Linked DNA regions of Alkalihalobacterium alkalinitrilicum. The protein of the gene in region 2 binds, or shares a complex with, the protein of the main gene of each other region. Links are inferred from orthologs where the notes say so. Each region holds a gene or a part of one and is shown on either strand. Other genes may lie near its edges. The genes, in order: BK574_RS19130 and BK574_RS13715.

The links.
Region 1: the proteins of BK574_RS13715 (region 2) and BK574_RS19130 are in contact, whole or in part, in a solved structure (PDB 1F51), measured with the Bacillus subtilis proteins. The link is inferred for Alkalihalobacterium alkalinitrilicum from one-to-one orthologs.

The regions. Positions count from the first base shown.
Region 1 is NZ_KV917368.1:3,921,914-3,938,316, forward strand. What follows is about bases 5,728-8,526. They hold BK574_RS19130 (response regulator), read left to right. Parts: upstream 5,728-6,836; coding sequence 6,837-7,217; downstream 7,218-8,526. Other genes in these bases: BK574_RS19120 (CTP synthase), read left to right, coding at 5,728-6,014; BK574_RS19125 (DUF2529 family protein), read right to left, coding at 6,138-6,671; fba (class II fructose-1,6-bisphosphate aldolase), read left to right, coding at 7,439-8,302; fsa (fructose-6-phosphate aldolase), read left to right, coding at 8,405-8,526. Also shown: fused isobutyryl-CoA mutase/GTPase IcmF, read left to right, coding at 1-3,075; rpoE (DNA-directed RNA polymerase subunit delta), read left to right, coding at 3,513-4,022; more of BK574_RS19120, read left to right, coding at 4,377-5,727; more of fsa, read left to right, coding at 8,527-9,049; BK574_RS19145 (UDP-N-acetylglucosamine 1-carboxyvinyltransferase), read left to right, coding at 9,276-10,562; glpX (class II fructose-bisphosphatase), read left to right, coding at 10,653-11,618; transcription termination factor Rho, read left to right, coding at 12,233-13,510; BK574_RS19160 (type B 50S ribosomal protein L31), read left to right, coding at 13,643-13,888; BK574_RS19165 (thymidine kinase), read left to right, coding at 13,991-14,602; BK574_RS19170 (hypothetical protein), read left to right, coding at 14,691-15,155; BK574_RS19175 (FAD-dependent oxidoreductase), read right to left, coding at 15,406-16,403. UniProt on the Bacillus subtilis protein: Key element in the phosphorelay regulating sporulation initiation. Phosphorylation of spo0B during sporulation initiation.
Region 2 is NZ_KV917368.1:2,855,440-2,860,221, forward strand. What follows is about bases 1-2,709. They hold BK574_RS13715 (Spo0B C-terminal domain-containing protein), read right to left. Parts: upstream 1,768-2,709; coding sequence 1,234-1,767; downstream 1-1,233. Other genes in these bases: obgE (GTPase ObgE), read right to left, coding at 1-1,214; BK574_RS13720 (ABC transporter ATP-binding protein), read left to right, coding at 2,544-2,709. Also shown: more of BK574_RS13720, read left to right, coding at 2,710-3,389; BK574_RS13725 (ABC transporter permease), read left to right, coding at 3,322-4,089; BK574_RS13730 (aliphatic sulfonate ABC transporter substrate-binding protein), read left to right, coding at 4,108-4,782. UniProt on the Bacillus subtilis protein: Key element in the phosphorelay regulating sporulation initiation. Acts on spo0A. Mediates reversible phosphoryl transfer from spo0F to spo0A.

The DNA.
Region 1 (16,403 bases), 1.1 Mb from region 2 along the record:
GTCCAAGGAATTGCCATTTCTTCATATCAAGGTGGTCACACAGAATATTTCAAATACATGTATGACCTTTTAAAAGAAAAAGGAGCAGGTCACATTCGTATATACGGTGGTGGCGGTGGTGTAATCACTCCTCCAGAAATAAAAGAGTTACATGAATATGGGATTTCGCATATTTTCTCACCGGAAGATGGCCGTCAGAATGGTCTTCAAGGAATGATTAACGATATGCTTAAAGAGTGTGACTTTCCAACTGTGCGCGACTTATCGAATGAAGTTGAACAATTAAAAGAAAAAAATGCTCGTGCAGTTGCTAGATTAATTTCATTAGCTGAACAACAAGAAATGGGATTAAATGAAGTGGCAGCTACAGCAGAAAAAACGTTAAATGAAATCAAGCAAATCACTGAAAATGTACCTGTACTTGGAATTACAGGAACAGGTGGAGCTGGAAAAAGTTCATTAACGGATGAAATCGTTCGCCGTTTCTTAAACGAATTTGAAGATAAAACAATCGCTATTCTTTCAATCGATCCAACCAAACAAAAAACAGGTGGAGCATTATTAGGTGACCGTATTCGTATGAATTCGATTAACAGCCCACGTGTATTCATGCGTAGTTTAGCTACACGTAGCTCTAGAAGTGAAATTTCTGCAAGCATCCAAGACGCAATTAACGTAGCAAAAGCTGCTGGGTATGATCTTGTTATCGTTGAAACGAGTGGGATTGGTCAAGGCGATGCTGAAATTACGGAAATTTCAGATGTGGCCATGTATGTTATGACAAGTGAGTTTGGAGCACCTACTCAACTTGAAAAAATTGATATGATTGATTTTGCTGATCTTATTGCAATCAATAAGTTTGAGCGTAAAGGCTCAGAAGATGCGCTTCGTCACGTACGCAAACAGTACCAGCGTAGTCGCAATATTTTTGACCAAGACTTAGAAACAATGCCTGTATACGGTACAATCGCAAGTCAATTTAATGATATTGGCACCAACACATTATTTAAAGCGATCGTTGATACGTTAAATAAAAAGTGTGGTACGGATTGGGTCACCAATATCGAAACAAGTAAAAATGTTGTGAAGGAAAACTTAATTATCCCACCAAATCGTACGCACTATTTACGTGAAATTGTCCAATCGATCCGTGATTATAAAAAAGTAACCGAAGAGCAAGTTCAAGTGGCTCGCAAATTGTTCCAAATTACAGGAACAATTGAAGCTCTTCAAGAAGTTGGGAATGCGGATGAAAGTGTCATTTCTCAACTTGAACAAACGAAAGCACACTATGAAGAAAAGCTTGACCCACAAGCTAAAGCCATTCTTGATAACTGGGAAAGCTTGAAAGAAAAATATTCTGGTGATTCTTTCGTTACAAAAGTTCGCGACAAAGAAATTGTCACTGAGCTAACAACAGAAAGTTTATCAGGATTAAAAATTCCAAAAGTGGTACTTCCAAAGTTCAAAGACTGGGGCGAAATTTTAAATTGGACGATGAAAGAAAATGTTCCAGGTTCATTCCCTTATACAGCTGGAGTATTCCCGTTCAAACGTAAAGGAGAAGATCCGAAGCGTCAGTTTGCTGGAGAAGGAACACCTGAACGTACAAACCGCCGTTTCCACTACTTATCAAAAGATGACGATGCAAAACGCTTAAGTACAGCATTTGACTCCGTTACGTTATACGGTGAAGATCCTGACCACCGTCCAGATATTTACGGTAAAGTCGGTGAAAGTGGAGTAAGTATTTGTACGCTTGATGATATGAAAAAGCTTTATGCAGGTTTTGATTTATGTGCGCCATCTACATCGGTTTCAATGACAATTAATGGTCCAGCACCGATCATATTAGCGATGTTTATGAACACAGCAGTCGAACAACAATTACAAAGGTTTGAAGAAGAAAATGGTAGAAAACCGACTGCTGAAGAAGCGGCTCAAGTCAAAGAATTTACATTACAAACGGTTCGCGGTACAGTACAAGCGGATATTTTAAAAGAAGACCAAGGACAAAACACGTGTATCTTCTCAACCGAGTTTGCTCTTCGTATGATGGGTGATATTCAGCAATACTTCATCGATCAAAAAGTAAGAAATTACTATTCTGTATCGATTTCTGGCTATCATATCGCAGAAGCAGGTGCGAACCCAATCAGTCAGCTTGCGTTTACGCTTTCTAATGGCTTTACGTATTTGGAGTACTATTTAAGTCGAGGAATGAACATTGATGACTTTGCACCAAACTTATCGTTCTTCTTCAGTAATGGTTTAGATCCAGAATATGCTGTCATTGGTCGTGTAGCACGTCGAATTTGGGCAACTGTGTTGAAAAAGAAATATGGTGCTAATGAGCGCAGCCAGAAGTTAAAGTATCACGTACAAACATCAGGTCGTTCATTACATGCTCAAGAAATTGATTTCAATGATATCCGTACAACGCTTCAAGCGTTAATGGCGATCTACGATAACTGTAACTCACTACACACGAACGCATACGATGAAGCGATCACAACGCCAACAGAAGAATCAGTTCGTCGTGCAATGGCAATTCAAATGATCATTACAAAAGAGTTAGGACTTGCGAAAAACGAGAACTCACTTCAAGGGTCGTTCATCATTGATGAGCTTACAGACTTAGTAGAAGAAGCGGTACTACGTGAGTTAGAAAGCATCAATGACCGCGGTGGTGTGTTAGGTGCGATGGAAACACAATACCAACGTGCAAAAATTCAAGAAGAGTCTATGCATTATGAAATGCAAAAGCATACAGGTGAATTACCGATTATCGGTGTAAACACGTATATCAACCCTAACCAACCTGAAGAAGAAGAGTTTGAAATGGAGCTAGCTCGTGCAACACAAGAAGAGAAACAACAACAAATTACGAACCTGAGAGCATTCCAAGATCGTAATAAAGATGTTTCAGCTGCAGCATTGAAACGACTTCAAGAAACAGCAATGAGTGGCGGTAACATTTTTGCTGAATTAATGGAGACGGTTAAAGTGGCTAGTCTTGGACAAATCACTTCAGCACTATACCAAGTAGGTGGACAATACCGTCGTAACATGTAAGAGGAATTAGTTGCAACCAAATAAAAAAAGAAGCTGACTCATGAGTGTTGCACCGTTGCATGCGAGTCAGCTTCTTTTTCTACTGTTCTTTTGCTATATTAAAATGGTCTACATTTGGCTAATAAAACTGAAAATCAGCTAATTAAAATCGGAATTTTGCTAAAAACCTCTAAATTTACGCCAGTATACTAACGATAAAGTCGTCGCGTCAACTAGTAGATTTTAGAATTTTTTTTAACATTTCTAGCATATTACATTGAAATATGTTTATAATGAAAAGTATGATTCTTTATACTTTCAAGATTGAAGTTTGAAAACAGATTAAAGTAAAAGAATAACTAAGGCGTACGCTGAAAATTTTGGCGTAAGATTAGGCTTTTTCTATCAATAACGAAGCTTTACATAATAGATGATGATGTAAAAAGGAGTGCGTTAGTATGAGTATTAGTGCATACAGTCGTGAAGAAATAGCAGAGCTGTCAATGATTGAGGTAGCGTTTCAAGTATTAAAAGAAGGAAAGCAAACCTACTCTTATCTTGACTTAATTAAACGAGTTGTTGAGCTTAAAGGTATGTCAGCAGAAGAAATGAAACAGCGCATCTCATATCTTTATACGGAATTAAATGTCGATGGACGATTTATGTGTATTGGTGATAATGTGTGGGGTCTTAAAGCATGGTATCCAATTGAAAAAATTGAAGAAGATATCATTACAGCAAAACCTCGTAAGAAAGCGAAGGCTACTGAGGATGATGAGATCGAGGTTGAGGAAGATTTCGAGGACTTCGAAGATGAGTTTGAAGAAATTGAAGACGAATTAGATGAATTAGCTGAAGATGAAGATAGTGATGATTTTGAAGAAGAAGACTTAGATGGTTTTTCAGGTGACGAAGAAGAAGAAGAGTTTGATGACGAAGAAGAAGCCGCAGAAGAAGATGATGATTAATAAAGCTAGTTGCAAAACGGTTCTATGCGGACTTTCTAATCAAGCGTTCATTTTGTCCAAGCCAATAGTTAAAAAAGACATTATAAACATAAATGAATAATCTTGACTTTTTTTGTCGAACTAGGTAAAATCATTTTTGGGCTAATGAATAAGCAATACATTCGTATATAAAACTGTAGATATAAACAAAAGTGAGTGCCCCCTTTCTAAGGGATAGGTCTCACTTTTGTTTTTTTATTTGGTTCTTTCACCATTACAAGGACATACTAACCAACATACAGTTACATATGAGCCAACCAATCCACGATATTTCTTTCAATATAAGATAAACAATTTTTAAAAGGGGTAGATGAGATGAGTACGAAGTATATTTTTGTAACTGGAGGAGTAGTTTCTTCTCTAGGAAAAGGAATTACAGCGGCTTCACTTGGCCGATTATTAAAAAATAGAGGGTTAAAAGTAACAATTCAAAAGTTTGACCCATATATTAACGTGGATCCAGGTACGATGAGCCCGTATCAACATGGCGAAGTTTTCGTTACCGATGATGGAGCAGAAACAGATTTAGATTTAGGCCACTATGAGCGTTTTATTGATATTAACTTAAGTCAAAATAGTAACGTAACAACAGGGAAGATTTACTCGACTGTTATTAAAAAAGAGCGTCGCGGCGATTACTTAGGTGGAACAGTCCAAGTCATTCCACACGTAACCAATGAAATTAAAGAGCGTGTTTTCCGTGCAGGTCGTGAAACGAAAGCGGATGTTGTTATCACTGAAATCGGTGGTACAGTGGGAGATATTGAAAGTTTGCCGTTCCTTGAAGCGATTCGTCAAATTAAAAGTGATGTTGGTGTAAACAACGTTATGTATATTCACTGTACATTAATTCCGTATTTAGCAGCTGCAGGAGAAATGAAATCGAAACCAACACAACATAGTGTAAAAGAACTTCGTAGCCTTGGAATCCAACCAAATGTAATTGTTGTTCGTACGGAAAAACCAGTGCCTCAAGAGATGAAAGAAAAGATCGCATTATTCTGTGATATTGATAAAAATGCTGTGATTGAAGCCAGAGATGCAGAAACGCTTTATCAAGTTCCGCTTGCTCTTCAAGCACAAGACTTAGACGATATTGTTTGTAATCACTTAGGACTAGAATGTGGAGATGCCGACATGGTCGAGTGGGAAGCGCTTGTCAACAAAGTGCAAAACCTCTCAAAGAAAACGAAAATTGCCCTCGTTGGTAAATATGTAGCTTTACCAGATGCTTATTTATCTGTTGCTGAGGCACTTCGTCATGCAGGTTATGCTTATGATTCAGATATCGAAATTAAATGGGTAAACTCTGAAGAAGTAACTCCTGAAAACGTAAAAGAGTTATTAGCTGATGTAGATGGAATTTTAATTCCAGGAGGTTTTGGTGATCGCGGAATTGAAGGGAAAATCGCAGCACTTCAATATGCGAGGGAAAATAAAGTGGCAATGCTAGGCATTTGTTTAGGAATGCAATTAGCGTCGATAGAATTTGCTCGTAACGTGCTTGGTTTAGAAGGAGCTAATTCAGCTGAATTGAATCCAGAAACAAAATATCCAATTATTGATCTTTTACCAGAGCAAAAAGATGTAGAAGATATGGGGGGGACTTTACGTCTTGGCTTATACCCTTGTAAGCTTGTCGAAGGTAGCGTTGCTCATCGTGCATATGAAGAGCAAGTGATCTACGAGCGCCATCGTCATCGTTACGAGTTCAACAATGAGTACCGTCAACAAATGGAAGAAAAAGGATTTATCTTCTCTGGTACTAGTCCAGATGGCCGCTTAGTTGAAATCATTGAAATTGAAGATCATCCATTTTTCGTAGCATCACAATTTCATCCAGAGTTTGTTTCAAGACCAACAAGACCACAACCGTTATTCCGTGAATTTATTAACGCGTCACTTCAAAAAGAAGTGGCTCAAAAAGAAACAACTTCTAATGGTGCGGTTTAATAAATATTTGAGAAAGAGGCTGACACTTCATGATAAAGTGCCAGCCTCTTTTTATTGGAGCAGTAGCTCTTTTTGTGGAAACCTGAAATAATACATTATAGACTAGCTTCCTGCACGCTGTTATCATTCATACTCGGCTAATATATCAACGATCGTTAAATGAAGACAATGGTACACGTACAGGGCAAGTACTGCTACTGGTGTCCCAATACGCGAACCGTCATCCTGAGGTACCATTGAATGTACCTGTAGATTTATCGTTAAATCTACAAGTTCTTCTAAACCTTTGTCGGATTGGTCAGTACCTTTGTTACCTATAACCGCCATGATAGAGTTATTTTGTTCTGCGACTAAACGAGCCATTTGGATAGATGATTCATCAAGACTAGACGGGGCGAATATGAGGAAGCTGTCTTGGTCTTTTAATGTCGGAACATTATTAGCATCCTCAACTAATTTTACATTTTCAAAGCGATCATTTCCGTACAAAGCTTGAGGTAGTACGCATTTCATTTCACCTGTTGCAAACAAATAAATCGTATGGCCACTTATAATTGATTGGGCGAGGATGCGACTACAATCTTCAAAAACATCCTCATATGTATCTTTTACCATTTTCATTTTTCCACTTAACTGAGTTGTGAATATTTGTAACATCATTAACAACCTTTCATTAAACCCAAAATTAATTTCTCATTGAATATACCCAAAAAAGAGGGAAATCTCAATCGGAAAGCGAATAATTAGTATTGGGGAAAGTAGAAGGAAAAAGAAAGCAATGCATAGATGAAATTTTAAAGATTTAAACTACTGGAGGGAAAAATGGTGGAAAAGAAAATACTAGTGGTAGACGACCAATATGGAATTCGCGTTTTATTAAATGAAATTCTTCAAAAAGATGGTTATAAAATGTTTCAAGCAGCGAATGGAATTCAAGCGTTGAAGATCGTTGAAGATGAAGTTCCAGACCTCGTTTTATTGGATATGAAAATTCCTGGAATGGATGGACTTGAAATTTTAAAACGAATTAAAGAAATTAAACCACAAGTCGATGTTATGATGATGACCGCTTATGGAGAATTAAATATGATTAATGAAGCACTTAACTTAGGAGCGATTAATCATTTTGCAAAACCATTTGATATTGATGATGTTAGAAATGTGATTAGAGATAACTTTAACGCAAAAAATAACTTAGCGTAAAAACGATAAAAACAAACTAGGGCCCTTTTTTACAAATTTAGTTGTTGTGCTATAATGAGTACGGTCATGTTAAACTTACCACAAAAGGAAATCATTAGTTACATATTTTTTTCTTCGGATATTTCTATCTTATTTAGGGTAACTTGAAAAAGAATTTACACCGAACATAGGTAAGTTAATCATGACCTAGTTACAGCTTTATTTTGAAGGAGGATGAAGAAATGCCTTTAGTTTCAATGAAAGAAATGCTTGAAAAAGCAAAGGCTGAGAAGTACGCTGTTGGACAATTTAACTTAAACAACTTGGAGTTTACTCAAGCGATTCTTTTAGCCGCAGAAGAAGAAAAGTCTCCAGTCATTTGTGGGGTTTCTGAAGGTGCAGCACGCTATATGGGTGGCTTTAAGACCGTTGTAAATATGGTGAAATCTTTAATGGAAGAATATAAGATTACAGTTCCTGTTGCGATACATTTAGACCATGGTTCTAGTTTTGAAAAGTGTGTAGAAGCAATTCATGCTGGTTTTACTTCTGTTATGATTGATGGGTCTCATCACCCTCTTGAAGAAAATATTGCCATAACGAAGCAAGTAATTGCGGTTGCACACACTTTAGGTGTTTCTGTTGAGGCTGAACTAGGACGTATCGGTGGTCAAGAAGACGATTTAATTGTTGACGATGCAGAAGCAGCATATGCAATTCCTGCTGAGTGTGAGCAATTAGTTCGTGAAACAGGTGTAGATTGCTTTGCTCCTGCTTTAGGTTCTGTTCACGGTCCATACAAAGGCGAACCTAATCTTGGTTTTGATCGAATGAAGGAAATCGATGCACTAGTTGGTATTCCGCTTGTACTTCATGGTGGAACAGGGATTCCGACAAAAGATATTCAAAAAGCGATTGAATTTGGTCATGCAAAAATAAATGTAAACACAGAGAGTCAAATTTCTTCAGCGAAGGCTGTTCGTGAAGTTTTAGCTGAAAAGCCAGATCTTTATGATCCAAGAAAATTCCTCGGGCCTGCACGTGATGCCATCAAAGAAACAGTTAAAGGTAAAATGCGTGAATTTGGTTCATCAAATAAAGCGTAGTAAATCACCAGAAGAGTTAAAAGTAGAATATGCCACTTTCTGCTTTTAACTCTTCATTAATTAACAAAACTGCAAATTAATGAAGATGATAGGGGGAGCAAAATGAAGTTCTTTATCGATACAGCTAATATTGAAGAAATTCGTGAAGCGAATGAATTAGGTATTTTAGCAGGAGTGACGACAAACCCTTCACTGGTTGCTAAAGAAGGTGTTGATTTTCATGAACGTTTACGTGAAATTACAGCCATCGTTTCTGGCTCAGTAAGTGCAGAAGTAATTGCTACAGAGGCTGCAGAAATGATAAAAGAAGGAAAAGAGTTGGCGGCGATTGCTCCAAATATAACGATTAAAGTGCCGATGACAGTAGATGGATTAAAAGCTGTTCATGCATTTTCTGAATTAGGGATTAAAACGAATGTGACGCTTATTTTCTCTGCTGTCCAAGCGTTACTTGCTGCAAGAGCAGGTGCTACATACGTTTCTCCATTCCTTGGACGCTTAGATGATATTGGCCACAACGGATTGGATTTAATCGATCAAATTGCTGAAATTTTTGACGTTCATGGAATTCAAACAGAGATTATCGCTGCATCGATAAGACACCCGGTTCATGTGAGTGAAGCAGCGGCACGAGGTGCCCATATTGGAACCATCCCTTATAAAGTCATTCACCAATTAGTGAAACATCCTTTAACAGACCAAGGAATTGAAAAGTTTTTAGCCGATTGGGAAAAACAACAAAAATAATTTACGTCCAAGACGTTTTGCAAAAAAAGGGAATTGAAACGCTTGGTTTCAATTCTCTTTCCCATGTTTGTTTCCAAAATGATATGAAAAAATACTTAAAATTTTAAAAAAAGCCTTTATCAGAATTGAAATTGGTTATAATGGTAAGTATGTGTTTGATAATGATAACCGGTTTATACATCATTCACTTGAAAAATGACGAGATTGGATGAGGAAGTGAATCAGTATGGAGAAATTACTTATTGAAGGTGGTTACCCTCTAGAGGGAACAGTACAAATTAGTGGTGCGAAAAACAGTGCTGTAGCCCTGATTCCGGCAGCAATATTAGCTGATTCCACTGTAAAAATTGATAACTTACCAAGAATATCAGATGTTCAATTATTAGCAGATTTATTAGAAGAAATTGGTGGAACGGTCGAATTGAAGGACCATGAGATTATTGTAGATCCCAAAAATATGATGGCGATGCCTTTACCAAATGGAAAAGTGAAGAAATTGCGTGCTTCTTATTATTTAATGGGAGCTATGCTTGGAAAATTTAAAAAAGCGGTTATTGGCCTGCCAGGTGGTTGTAATTTAGGTCCGAGACCGATTGACCAACATATTAAAGGTTTTGAAGCGTTAGGAGCAAAAGTAACGAATGAGCAAGGTGCCATTTATTTACGAGCGGATGAACTAAGAGGCGCAAAAATTTATTTAGATGTGGTCAGTGTCGGTGCAACCATTAATATTATGTTAGCTGCTGTAAGGGCTAAAGGACAAACCATTATTGAAAACGCAGCAAAAGAGCCAGAGATCATTGATGTCGCTACGTTGTTAAATAGTATGGGTGCGAAAATCAAAGGTGTTGGAACGAATGTTATTCGTATTGATGGGGTAGATGAATTAAGCGGCTGCCGTCATTCAATTATACCTGACCGTATTGAAGCAGGTACGTATATGATTTTAGCTGCGGCTATTGGGCAAAAAGTGTTAATTGATAATATTATTCCTTATCACGTGGAATCATTAATTGCGAAACTTCGTGAAGTGGGTGTACAAATAGAAGTAAATGATGATCAATTGCTTATTCACAATCACCGTGAAAAAACGGGGGTTGATATTAAAACTTTAGTATATCCAGGGTTTCCAACCGATTTACAGCAACCGTTTACAACGCTACTTACGCAGGCCCAAGGGACGAGTATCGTAACAGATACGATCTATAATGCACGATTTAAGCATATTGATGAGTTACGTCGCATGGGGGCAAATGTAAAAGTCGAAGGTCGTTCTGCGATCATCTCGGGTCCAACGAAACTTCAAGGTGCCAAAGTGAGAGCAAGTGATTTACGTGCAGGTGCAGCGTTGCTAATTGCTGGTTTATTAGCTGATGGTGTGACCGAGTTAACGGGATTAGAGCATGTTGATCGAGGATATGAAGACTTAGAAAATAAACTGTTACAGTTAGGAGCCAAAGTTTGGCGAGAAAAACTGACAGATGAAGAAGTTGAACAAGTAAAAAGTTCATAGTTGCTCAGTCAGATGGAGAATGCAAGACGTTTGTCTGAGAGTCAAGTCCGTTAGAACAAGCCGAAAAATGAATAAAAGGGGAGAAGAAGGATGGAACGAAGTCTATCAATGGAACTTGTACGTGTAACCGAGGCAGCAGCGCTTGCTTCTGCACGCTGGATGGGTCGGGGGAAAAAAGATGAAGCAGATGAAGCTGCAACAGGAGCAATGCGCGATGTTTTTGATACGGTCCCGATGAAAGGTACGGTCGTAATCGGAGAAGGAGAAATGGACGAAGCTCCGATGCTTTACATAGGTGAAAAGCTTGGAACAGGATATGGTCCTCGTGTAGACGTAGCAGTTGATCCATTAGAAGGAACGAATATCGTAGCATCAGGTCAATGGAATGCCCTAGCGGTTATTGCTGTGGCTGACCACGGATGTTTATTACACGCTCCAGACATGTATATGGACAAAATTGCAGTTGGGCCTGAGTCCGTTGGTAAAATCAATATCGATGCACCAGTTATTGAGAATTTAGCAGCTGTGGCAAAAGCAAAAAATAAAGATATTGAAGATTTAGTTGTTGCTATTCTAAATCGTGAGAGACATGAGAAAATGATTAAGGAAATTCGTGAAGCGGGCGCTAGAATTAAACTGATGGCAGATGGTGACGTAGCGGCTGCCATTAATACAGCGTTTGAAGATACGGGTGTAGATATTATGCTAGGATCTGGTGGGGCTCCAGAAGGTGTACTCGCTGCAGTTGGCTTAAAATGTCTCGGTGGTGAACTTCAAGGAAAATTATTACCGCAAAATGAAGAAGAACTAGAGCGTTGCCGAAAAATGGGGATTGACGATCCGACTCGTATTTTAATGATGGATGATTTAGTTAAAGGTGAAGATGCAATTTTTGCTGCAACGGGCGTAACGGATGGTGAACTATTGAAAGGTGTTCGCTATAAAGGAACTTCAGCAGTGACACAATCACTAGTTATGCGTGCGAAATCAGGAACCGTTCGATTTATTGACGGTAAACATAGTATGAAAAAGAAGCCAGATTTAGTTATAAAGTAGAACGTATACAAAAAAATATGAAATGAAATCTTTAATTGGATGCCAAATGGAAATTTTCTCTTTGGCATCCAAAATTTTTTTGCTGAATTTTAAAAAGAACGATTGAATAATTCGCGAGAGTATGGTTAAAATAGAAATAATACGCAAAACGAGTCTACATTTCCAAAATGCTATTAAACTTCTTTTACTCCTTCTTTTTAGAAAAACACGGTTGTTCTTACCATAAATAAATCATCAATCGATGTTTTTTCTTATACTTTAACCCTTTAAAGAAATTAGACTTTCATAGTAAAAAGACGTTTCCCAAAATGAAACTTAATGTTCACTTTTTCAAAAAATGATCATGATGGGATGAAACATAATGAAATCAACGATTTTCTATTATTTATGATTTCAACATTTATTTCAAAACCGTTCTGTCATAAAGTGAAAATTCATTTTGTGGGAGTCGTAGCGTCAGTTAGACTGGATCACGTTTGCCGCTGTGATATTTTTTGACAACATTATATTATTAGATTTCAACCAAACACGGAAGATTTTTGTCTAAAAGGTTTTTGTGTTCGATTTCAACCATATAAAGAATGATTTTAGTAAAAAAGAAAAGTGGTGTCCCAATGGGAATTAATTTAGCAGAATTAGAAAATAAGAAGCTCAAGGAACTGTACGAGCTTGCCAAAGAATATAAAGTTTCGTACTATAGCAAATTAAATAAAAAAGAGTTAATTTTCGCCATCTTAAAAGGACAAGCGGAAAAAGACGGTTTAATGTTTATGGAAGGTGTTCTAGAAATTATTCAATCTGAGGGTTTTGGTTTTTTACGGCCGATTAACTACCTTCCAAGTCAGGAAGACATATATATTTCAGCTTCACAAATTCGTAGGTTTGATTTACGAAATGGTGATAAAGTATCAGGTAAAGTTCGACCGCCAAAGGAAAACGAACGTTATCATGGTCTTTTGCATGTAGAAGCAGTTAATGGTGAAGATCCTGATACTTCAAAGGATCGTCCTCACTTTCCAGCACTGACTCCTCTATATCCTGAAGAAAAAATTCAATTGGAAACGACGAACCCGAGAAAAATTTCATCGCGTATTATCGATGTGATCTCACCTGTAGGTTTTGGACAGCGTGGACTCATAGTAGCCCCACCTAAGGCAGGTAAGACCTCGTTACTTAAAGAAGTGGCCAATAGTATTGCAGAAAACCAACCAGATGTTGAATTGATCGTGTTACTCATTGATGAGCGACCAGAAGAAGTAACGGATATTGAGCGTTCAGTCAAAGCGGAGGTCGTCAGCTCGACGTTTGATGAAGTGCCTGAAAATCATATTAAAGTGGCCGAGCTCGTTCTTGAACGAGCAATGCGACTTGTTGAACATAAAAAAGATGTTGTTATTTTAATGGATAGTATTACTCGTTTGGCTCGTGCCTATAACCTTGTGATTCCACCAAGTGGACGTACGTTATCAGGGGGTATTGACCCAGCAGCATTCCACCGTCCTAAACGTTTCTTTGGGGCAGCAAGAAATATAGAAGAAGGCGGAAGTTTAACGATTTTAGCGACAGCCTTAGTAGAGACAGGCTCTCGTATGGACGATGTCATTTACGAGGAATTTAAAGGAACAGGAAATATGGAACTTCATTTAGATCGTAAATTAGCAGAGCGACGTATCTTCCCTGCAATTGATATTTTACGTTCAGGTACGCGTAAAGAAGAGCTATTATTATCGAAAGATCATTTAGAAAAAATGTGGGCAATCCGAAAAACGATGAGCGACTCACCTGACTTTATGGATCATTTTATTCGTCGAATTAAAGAAACGAAAACAAATGAAGATTTCTTTGATGCGATGGAAAAAGAGATGTCAGGGTTCAAAAAAGGAAGAAGATAAGAATTCAAGTTTTATCCAGCTGATATTATTGAAAATAAAGTTGCAAAATGGGCAATGCCTTGTTATAATTTCGTCATGTGTGATTTTAAACTCTGTTTCGAAAAGATTCAGGGCGGAAGGAGTTGAGAACGAATGAAACCAGAAATCCATCCAGAATACCGTAAAGTTGTATTCTTAGATACAAGTACTGGGTTTAAGTTTCTAAGCGGATCTACAAAGTATTCAAACGAATCCATCGAGTGGGAAGACGGTAACACTTACCCTCTACTTAAAGTAGAGGTCAGTGCTGACTCACACCCATTCTACACTGGTAAGCAGAAGCTTAACGATGTTGGTGGACGTGTTGACCGCTTCAAGAAAAAATATAATCTTAAGTAATGCTCAAACAAGAGATAACAGGCAAGTAACAAACTTGCCTGTTTTTTCATATCTATAAGGTACGTATTTATTAGGAAACAACATATAAGGTGGGAAATTTCCATGTACTTAATGAAGAGAGAAGGCTGGATTGAAGTCATCTGTGGAAGTATGTTTTCGGGAAAGTCAGAAGAACTAATCCGCCGAGTACGACGAGTCAGTTACGGAAATTTAAGTGTACAAGTTTTTAAGCCAGTTATCGATAATCGTTACAGTGAAGTCGAAGTTGTTTCCCATAGCGGGTCAAAAGTAACGGCGCTTCCAGTTGCAAAGGCTGTAGACATGTTAGAATTTGTAAAAGAAGATACTCAAGTGGTCGCCATTGATGAAGTTCAATTTTTTGATGAAAATATTATAGGCATTGTTTATGAATTGGCTAATAAAGGAAAGAGAGTCATTTGTGCTGGTTTAGATCAAGATTTTCGTGGTGAACCATTCGGACCGATGCCTCAATTACTTTCTTTAGCGGAAGAAGTTCAAAAATTACATGCTGTTTGTCCTTGTTGTGGTTCACCAGCGAGCAGAACACAACGTCTTATTGAGGGGAAGCCCGCAAGTTATAACGATCCAGTTATTTTAGTCGGAGCTTCTGAAAGTTACGAGCCACGTTGTCGTCACTGCCATATAGTGCCTGACAAACCACAACTCGTGAAAGTGGAAAAAGTCCGAACTTAATGTTGGGTAAATTTGTTCTGTAAGTAATGCCGTGTTACGGGTACTCTATAAATGCAGCTTCCTGAATGTTGCAATGGAGGTGCCCTTTATGAAGAAGTTCATTATTGGCTGTGGATTAAGTGCAATGCTTCTATCGGCTTGTACACCAGCAAACCCACCACAAGCGTTAAACGAAAATCAGCAATCTGGGCAGCGGGTAACAGGTCAAGAAATCAGCTATGGGATGTTAGGTCCTGGTCCGATTAATTATCATGTGATTAATCATCGACCGTTCGCTCAACATGAAGGAGAAATTAATCATAGCGCAAGTTTCCGTACACCAACAACAACGAGGCAAGACTTAGGCGACGATCAAGATAAAATAAGAGAAATCGTCGAATTGGAAGGCTTCACGCCAGGAATGATTATCACGGCTGGAAGTCATGCCTGGGTCAATGTTCGAGATGACGGAACTTACCAGGGGAAAGTGAAAGAAAAGAAAATGCGGGAATTACAGACTGCACTTAAGCAAGGAATACCGCGATACCAAATTCACTTGAATACCAGGCAATAAATATTTTTAGAGGTTAACTCATCGGTCACTGAAGACGCATGAGTAACCTCTTTTTTATGGGGAATCTTATCTTATGCAAGTAGTCGATTGTTTACAGTTTGACCAATATAACTCTAGATTAGGGTAATAAAAGTAAGATTTGGCTAATAAATTGAAAATCTGGCTTAAAAAAATTGATCCTAGGTTAATAAAGAATTGAATTTTTCTAATAAGTGAATTCTGTTCAGTCACATGGCATCATAAACTTAAGTTACTTACGTCGTACGAGTTGTTGAATGGGGTCCCAAACGCCATTATAGGGTGGCGCATAAGCTAAGTCTAAGTCCTCTAGTTCATCAATCGTCATCTTATGGTACAAAGCGACGGAAAGGACGTCAATCCGTTTATCGGCACCTTCTTCGCCAATAATTTGTGCGCCTAACAGTTGGTTTGTCTTTTGTTCATACATCATTTTTATATGCAACGGCTTTGGCTTGGGGTAATAACCAGCAATGTGTAGTGTTTTCCCAATGATCGTGTCATATTGTAACTGTAAATCTTTTGCTTCACTTTCATTCATTCCGGTACGAGCTAAGGTCAAGTCAAAAAATTTCAAGATTGAAGTTCCAGTCACCCCTTTAAACGCACGCGCTTTTCCCGTCATATTTAACCCAGCAATTTGCCCTTGCTTATTCGCATGCGTTCCTAATGGAATATAATCATTTTTTTCTTTTACGCGGTGGTATTGTGTTGCACAGTCGCCTGCAGCCCAGATGTCTTCAACATTTGTTTTCATATAAGGATCGACAATGATGGCTCCATTCGGATGAAAATGTAAATTTGTTTTCTTTAAAAAACGAGTATTTGGCGAGGCCCCAACCGCCACAATGACAAGGTCGGTTTCAAGTTGTTGTTTGTCTGTAATTACTTTTTCAACACGATCGGTTCCTTCAAAAGCTTGCACCGATTCATTTAAGAGTAATTGAACGCCTTGTTTGCCGGCTTCTTCATGAATATAGGTTGCCATGTCTTCATCAAAAATCGTTGCTAATTGGCTTTGTTGTTCAACGATGGTGACCTCAAGTCCAACATCAACGAGGTTTTCAGCCATTTCTAGTCCAATATAGCCGCCACCAATGATGGTTGCTTTTTTAACGCGGTTCGTAAGTTGTTCTTGAAGTTGTTGAATATCTGGGATTGTTTTGATGGTATGAATTCCTTTTAAATGGGTTCCGTCCCAGCTAGGCATGACGGGTTCAGCCCCTGTAG
Region 2 (4,782 bases):
AATGCATCATCGACTCCCATACCCCGTAACTGTCTGGCAAACCGACGAACAGATTCATCACGAGAGAAATCCGTCATTTTAAATAACTTTTCGATATCAGCTCCTGAAATAACATACGAACCATCATCCCCTCGCGTAATGATGAATGGATCCTCTTTCTTTTCATGGCGATACAATACTCTCGTTTGATCAGGTACTTCTTCATATAATGGAAACTCAGGTGTATGATCGACTTTATCAGCTACTGCTAGCGATAGTTCTCTCACACCTTGCCTTGTAAAAGCTGAGATAGGAAAAACTGGGATATCCTCTTGTAAAGCTTCTTTAAATTGCTTTAAATTCTCTTCTGATTCAGGCATGTCCATTTTATTAGCTACAATAATTTGCGGTCTTTCTAAAAGACGCATGTTGTATTGTCTTAGTTCGTCATTAATCTTTACGTAATCTTCATAAGGGTCTCGCCCTTCTAAGGCAGACATATCAATAATATGTACAATTACTTTCGTACGTTCAATATGCCTTAAAAATTGATGACCTAATCCTACCCCAGAATGAGCGCCTTCGATCAAACCTGGTAAGTCAGCCATAACAAAGCTTCTTCCATCCTCTGTCTCTACAACACCTAAATTAGGTGTTAAAGTTGTGAAGTGATAGTCAGCAATCTTTGGCCTTGCTGCGGAAACGACTGACAGTAGTGTAGACTTCCCGACACTAGGGAATCCAACTAATCCAACATCCGCAAGAACTTTCAGCTCTAAAGATACATATCTTTCTATACCAGGCTCCCCATTTTCAGCAATTTCTGGTGCTGGGTTTGATGGTGTCGCAAACCTTGTATTTCCACGTCCACCACGACCACCTTTAGCAATCACCGCTTGCTGACCATGTTGCGTTAAATCAGCAATCACTTCATGCGTGTCATCATCAACAACAGTTGTTCCTGGTGGGACTTTAATGATAAAGTCTTCAGCATTTTTTCCGTGCTGATTCTTAGGACGCCCGTGCTCTCCTCTTGGAGCTTTAAAGTGTTTTTGGTAACGGAAGTCCATGAGTGTTCTTAAACCTTCTTCAACTTCAAATATAACATCCGCACCTTTACCACCATCTCCACCAGCTGGGCCACCATCTGGAACATATTTTTCTCGGCGATAGGCAACCATCCCATTTCCACCGTCGCCACCTTTAACATAAACCTTAACCTTATCTACAAACATAAATATTCTCACCTCTAAATTATTTCAACGCTACGACAAAAAACATTTCATTAACAGAAATTTGCTTTTCTGTAATCTTAAATAGCTCTGATGATGGTGACTGGAACCAAGATGTAATGGATGAGATTTCTTTAAACTGTCCTTGAAAATCAAATATTAATTTGATTTCGTCCTCTAACAACTGAAACGTAATTAATAAATGATTTTCTGTACCTTCATCACAGCACTGATCGATTAATTTCATTAAATTAGAACACCATTCATGCAGTACATTCTCATAATGACTTAAATCTTTCACATCACCAATGACTTCTATTTCTAGTTCATAATAATGGTTTTCCCAATTAAAAGTTAATAAATCCGCTACTACTGCTGGTATATTCAAATTAGATAATTTACTTTCATTTTGAGATTGCTGTATGACAGAATGAATAATTTCTTCAACTCGTTCAGGTCGATTCAAAGCAAGATTCCCTTTGATTAATTGCATTACATTTAACCAGTCATGCCGTGAATGACTCAAAATATTAATAATTTCTTTTGGTTTGGCCATACCTGTACTCCACCTTATCATTACTATGCTCTAAACAGTATAGCAAAAATTCACGTATGTTTCTTTTATTTTAAAAAAAAGAAAAGCGGAAGGGTCTTGTTCAGCCCCAACTAGCAAATGTACGAGTACTTACATCCACTAATTAAAAAGCAAAGGCCATAAAGTGAAAGGACCATCAGTGAGGGTTTTCCCTCCCCCCACTGATGGTCCTTTCTAGGTAAAAAGACTCAATCCACAAAGGTGCGAAATATTCTTTTCTAAACGCATCCATACTAACAAAAAGTTTGTGATTAGACAGGAGTGAATTCCGTGGTACAACCTCAAAACGATACTGTCCACCAGTCTATTCTGGCTATACAAAAAGCACTACAGGCTTTACAAGTAAAAGCTGATAATCCTCAATTAATGATTTAAGCTGAAGACAAGCTTCACCAACTAAAGCTACAATTAAAGGAAGAGGAAAAATCAGCAGCTCCTCAAGTTCTGCAAGAAATTCAACAAACCGAACAACAAATTAATTCTATTTTATATGAGTTACATCACCAGTTACACCAACAACAAAGGTTATAGTCTAAGGACTAGGCAATCGATTTTTAAGATGTATATGACAATCAGGGATCAAGCAAATCACGCTTAGTCCCTTTAGAAATTTAAGATACATATAAGTATTGACAGACTAAAAGTTCCATCATATACTAACAACATAATTAAAGCCGACTAAAAAGATATGATTTGTCACAAATTAGAAAATACGGTACTTAAAGGAGGTCTGTGCAATGGCTGATGTTCAAATTAAAGATGTAGGTAAGACATTCCATAACAAAGATGATAAAACAGCTTACACAGTCTTTGAAAATATAAATCTAGATTTAAAATCAGGAGAGTTCGTATCTTTGCTTGGTCCATCTGGATGCGGAAAGTCAACATTGTTAAACATTGTTGCAGGTCTAGACCAAGCAACCACTGGTACAGTGAAAGTTAGTAACCGTGTCATTTCAAGCCCTGGCTCTGACCGAGGCGTTGTTTTCCAAGAAGCAGCTCTTATGCCTTGGTTGACGGTACTTGAAAACGTTATGTTCGCATTAAAAAAGAAAATGAAAAAAGATGAAGCCAAACAAAAAGCAATCGAGTATTTAAAACTCGTACATTTAAGTAAATTTATCAATTCTTATCCACACGAACTTTCAGGCGGGATGAAACAACGTGTGTCCATTGCTCGTGCTTTAGCGATGGATCCGAAAATTCTCTTAATGGATGAGCCATTTGGAGCTTTAGATGAGCAAACCCGTTCGATGTTACACAAAGAAGTTCAGTATATTTGGGAGGAAACGAAAAAAACAATCCTCTTTGTTACCCATAATATTCGTGAATCCATCCTTTTATCAGATCGTATTGTCTTAATGGGAGTTAGACCTGGCGGCATTATTAAAACATTTGATGTAAATATACCAAGACCTAGAAAACAAGCCAGTCCAGAATTTATCAAGCTAGAAGAAGAAATTATGGAGCATCTAGCTGGTGAAATAGAAAAAGTCATGAGGGAGGAAATGGGAGATGACTACAATAGTAAGAAGGCTGCTCTTCTTTATGGCACTAATCGTAATCTGGGAGATCACATATAGACTAAACCTTAGTTATCAATTTTTCTCTGTCATGATGTTCCCTTCACCAGGTGGAACGTTAACACAGCTATATCGTGGTTTCTTTGAAACGGGAATATTATTTCACGCATTAACAACAAGTATCCAAAGAATTATTATTGGTTTTGTTCTCGCTATTATTATCGGTGCTTCACTAGGTATTTTATTGGCACGATCGAGGTTTGCTGATGATACATTAGGATCACTCGTTATTGCTCTTCAATCGGTTCCGAGTATTGTATGGTTACCGATTGCGCTTATGTTTTTTGCAGGTAGTGATTTTGCCATTATCTTTATTATAGTATTGGGTGGAACCTGGGCGATGACGATGAATGTAAGAATGGGTATCAAAAATGTTCAACCACTTCTAATTCGAGCCGCTCGGACCATGGGATATAACCGTACAGAACTTGTTTGGAAAGTAATGATCCCTGCCTCTATCCCTTCTGCTTTAACTGGTGCAAGACTTGCCTGGGCGTTCGGTTGGCGTGCGTTAATGGCTGGGGAGCTTCTTGGAACAGGTGGTTTAGGACGTACATTACTAAATGCAAAAGATATGTTCAATATGGACCTTGTTATTGCAATTATGGTTATTATTTCATTAATCGGTTTAACGGTTGAGTATTTAATATTTAACAGAGTAGAAAAACGAGTCCTTACTCGCTTCGGACTATCAAAATAATAAATAGGGGGAAACAACATGAAAAAATTATTAAAAGCTGTTGCAGGTGTTGCCTTAGTTGGGATGCTAGCTGCTTGTGGCTCTGGGAACACTTCAGGTGAAGGCTCAGCCGATAGTGTCTCAATCGGATACTTTCCAAATCTAGATCACGCAGCAGGTATTGTTGGAATGGAAAAAGGATTTTTCCAAGATGAACTTGGAGATGTTGAAGCTAGCTTTAGAGATTTCCCAAATGGAAATGACTTTATCGAAGCGCTAGACGCTGGGACATTAGACATCGGTTACGTTGGACCTGGTCCTGCCATTAACTACTTCTTAAGAGGTGGAGATGTTGTCGTATTAAGTGCCGCAGCTAATGGAGCTACTTTAATCGTCGCTCGTGAAGATGCTGGTATTGAAGAACTTGCTGACTTTGACGGGAAGTCGTTCTGTACACCAGGTAATGGTTGTACTCACAATGTTCAGTTAGAAATCATGCTTCAAGATATTGGTCTTGAATCAAACCGTCTTGGTGGTACTGTTGAACACCAATCACGTATCGCCCCAGCCAACATGGTCGCAATGTTTGAACAAGGGCAAATTGATGCAGCTGCAGCTCCAGAACCTTGGGGCACCTACCTTGTTGAAGAATTAGGAGCCAAAGTTGTGACTGAATGGAATGATGTATTTTTAGGGGAAACATTACCAAGTGTT